DNA from 4 places in the Streptomyces castrisilvae genome. Region 3 is predicted to be linked to each of the others. Evidence: riboswitches for the same ligand, from Rfam matches in the RefSeq annotation. Region 3 holds a riboswitch; each other region holds the start of a gene.
The links. A riboswitch is a leader RNA that binds a small molecule or an ion and turns the genes downstream of it on or off. The one in region 3 is predicted to bind cobalamin.
Positions count from the first base shown of each region.

Region 1: another riboswitch for cobalamin. It lies ahead of P8A18_RS31730 (CbtB domain-containing protein); the one in region 3 lies ahead of metE (5-methyltetrahydropteroyltriglutamate--homocysteine S-methyltransferase).
Region 2: another riboswitch for cobalamin. It lies ahead of P8A18_RS31840 ((2Fe-2S) ferredoxin domain-containing protein); the one in region 3 lies ahead of metE (5-methyltetrahydropteroyltriglutamate--homocysteine S-methyltransferase).
Region 4: another riboswitch for cobalamin. It lies ahead of P8A18_RS06385 (cobalamin biosynthesis protein); the one in region 3 lies ahead of metE (5-methyltetrahydropteroyltriglutamate--homocysteine S-methyltransferase).

Region 1 covers NZ_CP120997.1:7,333,283-7,335,470, reverse strand. The annotation lists gene P8A18_RS31735 (CbtA family protein) at 1-669, opposite strand, end outside; gene P8A18_RS31730 (CbtB domain-containing protein) at 698-913, opposite strand; adenosylcobalamin (AdoCbl) riboswitch at 916-1,064, opposite strand; gene P8A18_RS31725 (histidine phosphatase family protein) at 1,177-1,788, shown strand; gene P8A18_RS31720 (dihydrolipoyl dehydrogenase family protein) at 1,814-2,188, opposite strand, start outside.
Region 2 covers NZ_CP120997.1:7,354,684-7,356,871, reverse strand. The annotation lists gene P8A18_RS31845 ((2Fe-2S)-binding protein) at 1-461, opposite strand, end outside; gene P8A18_RS31840 ((2Fe-2S) ferredoxin domain-containing protein) at 509-901, opposite strand; cobalamin riboswitch at 964-1,084, opposite strand; gene P8A18_RS31835 (helix-turn-helix domain-containing protein) at 1,242-2,102, opposite strand.
Region 3 covers NZ_CP120997.1:436,136-438,323, reverse strand. The annotation lists gene metE (5-methyltetrahydropteroyltriglutamate--homocysteine S-methyltransferase) at 1-1,028, opposite strand, end outside; cobalamin riboswitch at 1,190-1,405, opposite strand; gene P8A18_RS01680 (phosphopantetheine-binding protein) at 1,943-2,182, shown strand; gene P8A18_RS01675 (siderophore-interacting protein) at 2,179-2,188, shown strand, end outside.
Region 4 covers NZ_CP120997.1:1,520,732-1,522,919, forward strand. The annotation lists gene P8A18_RS06375 (inorganic phosphate transporter) at 1-241, shown strand, start outside; gene P8A18_RS06380 (hypothetical protein) at 292-525, shown strand; cobalamin riboswitch at 676-804, shown strand; gene P8A18_RS06385 (cobalamin biosynthesis protein) at 949-1,962, shown strand; gene P8A18_RS06390 (cobyric acid synthase) at 1,959-2,188, shown strand, end outside.

The DNA of each region.
Region 1 (2,188 bases), 6.9 Mb from region 3:
GAGGGTGACCTGCACCGCGAGGGTGGCCAGCCGGAACTGCCACAGCAGCGTGGCCGGGAAGTCCGCGCCGACCTCGTTGAACGACGGCAGGAACACATAGGCGAGGGCGATCAGCAGCACATAGCCGGCTGCCGCCACGACCGTCGCGTTCCAGTTGCCCAGGCGGGGCGCGAGCCGCTTGCCGATGATGACCGCGGCGACGGCGAGCAGCACACTGAGGGCGACCATGAGGAAGAACAGCACGGTGCGTTTGCCGATGGTGTCGGGGTTGCCGACGGCCGGCGGGTTGGCCGGGTACTTCAGGAACGGCACGATGTACACGCTCAGCAGGGCCGCACCCGCGATCAGCGCGGCCGTGGCCCGCGGGCCGAACCGGCCCATCCGGCCGAGGGCGTAGCAGAAGACGAGCGCGGCGATGCCGCCGATGGCCACGCCGAACACGAGTACACCGGTGGCCAGGCCCGCGGTGGACTGCATGCTCCGGCTGACGAGTTCCTCGGCGGCGCCGTGGTCGTGGCCGTGGCCGCTGTGGGCGGCCTCTTCGAGCGCGATGGCGGCGTCCACCCGGGACTCGCCGAGGAAGTACGCGACGAGCATCGCGAGCGCACCCGCGACCAGTCCGGCCAGCATGCCGCGGACCAGCAGGGCTCTGACAGATATGGAGTTCATGAGGGATTCCCCTGGATCAGCAGGCAGGTCAGTGGCAGGGGAAACCGAGGAGGTGGCGGCCGTCGTGGACCCACTCGTGCACGCCTTCGCCCGAGATGACGGCCGTGGCACCCTGCTCGGCGCCGACGAAGTAGAGCAGGACCAGCATGAGAATGCCGAAGAAGACCGCCCAAGGGGCAAGGGCCTTCAGGGAGATGGGGGTGATGGCGGATGCGCCGGTGGCGGGGGCAGCAGTCTGCGCCATGGCAGAACCTCCTGTGGGAACACGCGTCCCGATCGTGGTGCCTGAGACGAAGGTGCTGGGTCTGACTTCCCGCGGGCGTGCGGGTACACAGTGGCGCGACCGTGCCGGATTCTCACCGGACTTCCGTCACACCCTCGTCATGTCGCCGAGACCATACCCCCTGGACACGGACGTCCGCCATGGCCCGTCCGGACCGCCCGAAGGCCCCGGATGCCATGGTGTGCTTGGCCGTGTGGCCACTGTTCGGGGAGTTGAGGGCGGGTATGACGGTACGGGTGATGTTGATCTCACCGGCGATGAACGCGGCGCTGCGCGAGGCCCGGTTCGCCGGTGACTCCGCGCTCGACGCCTCCGGCGTCGAGGCGGCGCGGCTCGCCGCCCCTCAGGTGCCCGCCGCGGACCGCGCCGTGCACGGGCCGTCCCAGCGGTGCGCCCTGACCGCCGAGGCCCTCAGGCTCCGGTCGGACGGCGAACCCGCCCTGGCCGAATGGGCGTTGGGGCGGTGGGCGGGTGCCCGGCTGGACGCGGTGAGTACGCGCGAACCGGAAGCGGTGGCGGCCTGGCTGGCGGACCCCGCCGCCGCCCCGCACGGCGGCGAGTCGTTGCTCGGCCTGTGCGCCAGAGCGGGCGCCTGGCTCGACTCACTGCACGACGGCGGCGGGAGCGGCGACGGGGGCGGGGGAGGCGACGGCCGGGTGCTGGCCGTCGCCGAGCCGTCCCTGGTGCGGGCGGCGCTGGTCCACGCGCTGGCACTGCCGCCCCAGGCGTTCTGGCGGCTCGATGTCGCCCCGTTGACCCTGACGGAACTCAGCGGCCGCTCGGGGCGGTGGAACCTGCGCTGCGGCCGGCCGCTCGCACCGGAGCGGGCCGGCTGACACACGACACGCCTCACGCGGCTCGTCAGCCCCGGTAGGTCTCCAGCAGCCGGAGCCAGACCTCGCTGATCGTCGGGTAGGCCGGCACCGCGTGCCAGAGCCGGGCGATGGGGATCTCGCCCACGACGGCCGTCGTCGCCGAGTGGAGGAGTTCACCGATGCCGGGGCCGACGAACGTGACGCCCAGCAGGACTTCGCGGTCGAGGTCCACGATCATGCGGGCGCGGCCCCGGTAGCCGTCCGCGTAGAGCCCGGCCCCGGCCACGGACCCGAGGTCGAAGTCGACGGCACGGACCCGGTGACCGGCCTCTTCCGCCTCGGCCAGGGTGAGGCCCACCGAGGCGGCCTCCGGGTCGGTGAAGACGACCTGCGGGACGGCCGCGTGGTCGGCGGTCGCCGC
Region 2 (2,188 bases), 6.9 Mb from region 3:
TGGCTCTCGACGCGCTGAAGGACGCCGTCGGTCTGCGTGGCCACGGCGTCCGCCGGTGACGACCCGGACGGGGGGACGCGGCTGCCCCGCGGCCCGGCCAGCCGAAGGGCTGAGCCGTCGCCGGCCCATTCCACGGTGGTCATCACCGGCACGATCCCGTGGACCAGGGCGCAGGCGAGGACCGGCGACCACAGGCGTGCCGCGAGTCCGAGGTGGGCGATGGAGACGCCGATACGGGTTTCGGCAGTGCCGTAGCGTTCGTTGACGGTCCTGGCCCGCGCCGCGAAACCCTCCCGCGTGAGACGCTCCTCACCGGAGCCGGAGCCGGAGCCGGACGCGAGCCCCCGGACCGTGTCGAGGGCGAAGAAGCCTCCCAGCCGCGCGACGTCCCGCAGCGCCTCGACGACCTCGTCCGCCGGTACGTCGTATGCCGGTACGTCGTCCATCGGTACGTCGTCCATCGGTACGTCGTCCGCCGGTACGTCGTCCGCCGTGCCCCGGCCGCCGTTCATGAGGCCGCTGTCCCGACGCGGCGGGGCGCGGCGATCACATAGAGGTCCAGGATCTCGGGGCGGGCCGCGACACCCGGCCCGCCGGCCCGCACCCATTCCACTATGTCCTCCGTCGCTGCCGGGTCATTGACCAGCCCGAGCCAGACCGGGCGGGCGCCTGCCGCCCGTGCGGCCGCCGAGGGCTGCACGACGACGACGTTGGCCTGATCGCACACGTCCAGGCACTCGGAGATCCGCACCGGGGCGATCTCCCGCAACCGCGCGGTCTGCGCCGCGTGATCGGCGTCGACCTTCACGGTCCCGCAGCAGCAGTCGCGGCACACCACCACCCGGCACGGGACCGCCCGGTCCGCTGTCGGTACGTTCTCGTCGGCGGGCTGTTCAAGCATGCCGCGTCCTCCCTCTCGCCGGGGAGTTCCGCCCCGGGGGTACGTCGAGGGGGCGACAGCGTGAGTCTCTGGCTCTCGGGCAAGCGCGCGCCCCGGTGCCCCGCCCGCGCGGGGCAGTGGCACGTCGGGATCCGCTCGCCGATCACAGTGGCGGTACCGCACCGGATTCACACCGGTTTCCTCGGAGCGCTGCCGCCCAAGTCACCAGCCATGATGCCACCCGTCCCTCACCGGAGGGACGTCGCCGGCGGAACAGCGCTCGCCCGCCCAGTCGTCGTTTCCGGCTGCGGATGCGCTCCGGCCCGGCATGGGTGATCCGGGCCACGCCCGGCGAGCCGGTTCAGGAGGCCGACGAGATCGCGTGGTCGGCGGCCCACGAGGCGAGGATGCGCAGCCGGTCATAGGTGGGTGATCCGGCCTCGGCGGTCCACAGGACGAGCTGCTGGTCGGGGTCGGTGCCGGCGGTGAGGGTGTCCCAGTCCAGTGACAGCCGCCCGGCGACGGGATGGTCGAGGACCTTGGTTCCGACGCCGAGGGTGGCGACGTGGTGGGCGGCCCACCACCTGCGGAAGTCTCCGTCCTGGACACACAGTTCGCCGACCAGGGCGGTCAGTCTCGGGTCGTCCGGGTATTTCGCTGCTTCCATGCGCAGTTGTGCAACCGCCATGCGTGCCACGCTTTTCCAGTCGGCGTAGAGCGTTCGCATGGCCGGATCGGTGAAAAGGACGCGGACGTAGTTCCGGTGCTTTTCCGGAACGGCTGCGAAATCGGTCACCATGGCGGCGGCGAGGGAGTTCCAGGCGAGAATGTCCATGCGGCGGCCCATGACGACGGCCGGGGTGGCCGCGAGGTCTTCCAGCACCCGGCGCAACTGCGGCTGGACCCTTTGGCGGGCGCGGCGGCGCGGCTTGTCCGCTTCCTTGCCCGCGAGCCCGAAGAGGTAGCGGCGCTGGTCTTCATCCAGGCCGAGGGCCTGTGCAACAGCTTCGAGTACGGGGGCAGAGGCAGGCAGACGCCCCTGTTCGAGTCGGGTGTAGTAGTCCGTGGAGATCGCCGCCAGCTGTGCGACCTCTTCACGGCGCAGACCCGCCACCCGGCGCTTTCCGGCCTTGTCGGGCAGGCCCACGGCGCGGGGGGTCAGCTCGGATCGGCGTGCCTTGAGGAACTCCCCCAGCTCGTTCAGATGCGGTGATGGGCTCATGCCTCCAGTCTGGCAGTGAACGCACCAGCTGTGAGGGGGAGAAATTCTTCCCAGGATGCCCTTCTCCCGGGAAGACATTCTCCTCT
Region 3 (2,188 bases):
TCCAGCGGGACGTGCAGCAGGGAGCAGGACGCGGCGACGTCGACCCGGCCGGCGAGACCGAGGAGCGTGGCGAGGGTCGCGAGGGACTTCTCGTAGTCGTTGATCCAGATGTTGCGGCCGTTGACGACGCCCGCGACGAGCCGCTTGCCGGGGAGCCCGCCGACGGCTGCGAGGTCCTCCAGGTTGGCCGCGGCGGCGCCGGTGAAGTCGAGCGCCAGACCCTCGACGGGGGCCTTCGCCAGGACCGGGAGCGCCTCGCCGAGCCGGTCGAAGTAGGAGGCGACGAGCAGCTGGGGCCGGTCGGTGAGGGCGCCGAGGCCGCGGTAGGCGCGGGCGGCGGCGTTCAGCTCGGCCGGGGTGCGGTCCTGGACGAGGGCGGGCTCGTCCAGCTGCACCCACCGCGCTCCGGCGGCGCGCAGGTCGGCGAGCACCTCCGCGTACACCGGGAGCAGCCGGTCGAGCAGGGTGAGCGGTTCGAAGCCGGCGGCCACCCCGGGGGCGGGCTTGGCCAGCAGGAGATAGGTGACGGGACCGACGAGCACGGGCCGGGCGGTGTGCCCGAGCGCGAGGGCCTCGGTCAGCTCGGTGACCTGCTTGGTGGAGTCGGCGCTGAAGACGGTGTCGGGGCCGAGCTCGGGGACCAGGTAGTGGTAGTTCGTGTCGAACCACTTGGTCATCTCCAGCGGGGCCACGTCCTGGGTCCCGCGCGCCATGGCGAAGTACCCGTCGAGCGCGTCGGACGCGACGGCCTCGCGGTGCCGGTCCGGGACGGCCCCGACCATGACGCTGGTGTCCAGGACGTGGTCGTAGTACGAGAAGTCACCGGTCGGCACCTCGTGGACGCCGGCGCCGGCCAGCTGCCGCCAGTTGGACCGGCGCAGCTCTGCCGCCGTCTCCCGGAGGGCGTCGGCGGTGACCCGGCCCTTCCAGTAACCCTCGATCGCCTTCTTCAGCTCCCGGTCCGGGCCCTGCCGGGGGTAGCCGTACACGGTGGCCTGCGCTGCCGCGGCTGCGGGCTTGGATGTCACGGAAATCTCCTTCGCGAGATGACTCCTGAACATCCCGGGACGGGACACGGACGCGAAGGGATGACGAACCGGACGGGCCCCTGGCACACACGGTGCGGGTTCTTCGTCAGGTACGCACGCCGACCCGCCCACGAGGTCACCGGGATTTCCGCGTACGAGGGGTCGTACGCGGGCAACGGGCAGGTCTTCGGACTCGCGGGCGCATCCGCCAGGGACGGATTCCTACTGGCCGTCGCTTCCCGGATCGGACGGATCCAGTGCGTATGACGGCGGTCGTTCCCACTCACCGCTGCGGGGCAGTCCCGGATTCCCACCGGGTTCCCTCTTACGACGCGCCTGTCTGGCGGACAGGGCGAACCAGCTGCGCCGCCAGCCTACGGGGTCGCGGACCGTGCGTGGCGCCCCGGCTCACATACCGGGACGGAAACCGCGCGGGAGGGGTGGGGCCGGGGTGTGGCCCTTCACGCGGCCCGGCCTCCTGCGCTAGGTTAAGTGAGGGTAGCCTAAGTTCCCAGTGCCCGACTGCCTGAACTCCGGGCGAAGGATGTCCGGTTGGCGGAAGAGGTGTCTGTGCCGCGCAAGTCGATGTTAGGTTAGCCTTGCCTGGGCTTTAGGGGGGACTTCGTGTGGGCGTGGAAGGTGAGGGGCGGTGGCCCGGCGGTCGAGGCCGTCCGCACGGCTGATCGTGACGCCGGCAGCCTCTGAACCCTGTGGGTCCCGAAGCGTGTGCCCCGAAGTCGCCGTCCGCCCGCCGTGAGCCGCTCCGCGCTCCCGGCGGGACGGGCCGCGCCCACCGCCACCGGCGAAAACCCTCTCCCCGCCCGGCCGTTCGCGTTGCCCGCCGCCGGGCCCGTACCCACCGCACCACCGCTCCGACCCACCCGTCGGTGCCCACCCCCCGAAGGAGTCGTCCGATGAGCCAGACCTTGTCGCCCGAGCGTGTCCGGGCCGACATCGCGGAACTGCTGGGCTGTGAGCCCGCCGAGATCGCACCCGAGGAGAATCTCGTCGACCTCGGGCTCGACTCGATGCGCATCATGGTCCTGGTCGAGCGCTGGCGGGCGGCAGGGGCGACCACGCTGGAGTTCCCCGACCTCTTCGAGCTGCCCGAACTCGGCCACTGGCAGGCGCTGCTGGCGGGTGAGGCAGCGTGAGCCGCA
Region 4 (2,188 bases), 1.1 Mb from region 3:
CCTGCTGGTCGCCGGCTCCGGCACGATCTGGGTGCTCTCCCGCCGTAAGCCCGTCGGCCACGGCGATGTCGCGCCCGGCTCCGGGGACGGGATCGCGGCCGAACCCGCGGGCGTCGTCACCACCGCCATCGCGGCCGTCAGCCCGCCGCCCACCATCGCCGCCCAGGCCCACGACCTCACCGCCACCATCCCGGCCCCCGCGGCACCCGTCGCCGATCCTCCCCGGCCCGCCACGGTCTGAGCGACCCGGCACTCATCCCGGTACTCCGGTACTCGGTAAGGACACTCCGCATGAACATCGACTGGGCAGCCCTGGGAACCGTCTTCGGCGTCTCCCTCGTCACCACCGTCGCTCTGGTGGGCCTCTTCACCCTCGGCATCGTCGGCCTCTCCAAGCAGCCCGAGCCTGCCACGCGGGGCGGCCGGGCGGGCACCTCGCTCCTGCTGGCCCGCGCCGGCGCGTACGTCTGCTTCGGGCTGTGCGCGGCGGCGGTCGCGTACGGCATCTATCTGATCGTCGCCTGACACCTCCTCCCCCTCGCATCGGGCCGGACGCACCTCGTGCGCTTCCGGCCCGATGTGCGTCTGCGCACACTGCGCCGTCGCAGGTCAACAGCAAGTTGACGGGCGTTCGCGGGGCGTGGTGGACTGCCGGAGCCATTACGGCGACAGCAGAGGAAGCCGGTGCGAATCCGGCGCGGTCCCGCCACTGTCACCGGGGAGCGGTCCCCACCACCGCACGTCACGGCCCGCCGAGGCGGACTGGAAGACCGGGGAAACCGCCGATCCGGAAGCCAGGAGACTCTCGCCGCCGTCACGTCGAACCAGGGCGCGGACCCTGAGTGAGGACATATCGCCATGCCCGGCTGCCGTGCGACCGTTCCCCCGCCGCCCCCGCGGGCGGCTGCCCGTACGAAGGTCCTCCGAGGCGTGACGGCCGGCTGAACCGTGCGTGCCGATCGCATCTACGCGTACGGCGCCACGGCCGGTCTGATCGGCGATCTGCTGCTCGGTGACCCCCGCAGGGGGCACCCGGTCGCCGCCTTCGGGCGGGCCGCGGCAGGCGTCGAACACCGGCTCTGGCGCGACCACCGGGGCTGGGGCGCACTGCACACCCTGCTCTGCGCCGGAGGCGCCGCCGGGAGCGCCGCGCTGGCCGCCCGCGCCCTGCGCCGCCACCCCGCCGCGTCCGTAGCCCTGACCGCCGCCGCCACCTGGTCCGTCGTCGGCGGTACGTCTCTGGGGCGCGAGGCGCGGTCCATCGGCGCGGCCCTCGCGGCGGGCGATGTCGAGCTGGCCCGGGAGCGGCTGCCGCATCTGTGCGGGCGCGACCCGCAGTCCCTGGACGCCCCGCAGATCGCCCGCGCCGTCGTGGAGTCCGTCGCCGAGAACACCTCCGACGCCGTGGTCGGCGCCCTGGTGTGGGGCGCCCTGGGCGGCGTCCCCGGGCTCGTCGGCTTCCGCGCCGCCAACACGCTGGACGCGATGGTCGGCCACAAGTCGCCCCGCTACCGGCGTTACGGCTGGGCATCGGCCCGGCTGGACGACCTCGCGGGCTGGCCGGGCGCCCGGCTGACGGCCCTGCTCGCCGTGGCCGCCGGGGGCCGGCCGCGAGAAGCGGTACGCGCCTGGCGGGCGGACGCGGCCCAGCACCCCAGCCCCAACGCGGGGCCGGTGGAGGCCTCGTTCGCCGGCGCGCTCGGCGTACGGCTCGGCGGCACCCTCGCCTACGGCGGGCGGATCGAACACCGGCCGGTGCTCAACGGCGGTTCCGGCCGCGCGGTGGAGACCGGCGACATCGAACGCGCCGTGCGCCTCTCGCGCCGGGTGGGCGTGCTGGCCCTCGGGGTCAGCGTGGCGGCCCGGCTGGGCGCGGGGGCGGCCGCGCGACGGATCTCGGGAGCGGGGCGGGGCCCAGGCCCCCACGCGCCCGGACGGACCTCTGGACGGAGAACGGGATGAGCGGTGGACTGCTGGTCGCCGGAACCACGTCGGACGCGGGCAAGAGCGTCGTCACCGCCGGGATCTGCCGCTGGCTGGTGCGCCGGGGGGTGAAGGTCGCCCCGTTCAAGGCGCAGAACATGTCGCTGAACTCCTTCGTCACCCGCGAGGGCGCCGAGATCGGGCGCGCCCAGGCGATGCAGGCCCAGGCCGCCCGGGTGGAGCCGACCGCCCTGATGAACCCGGT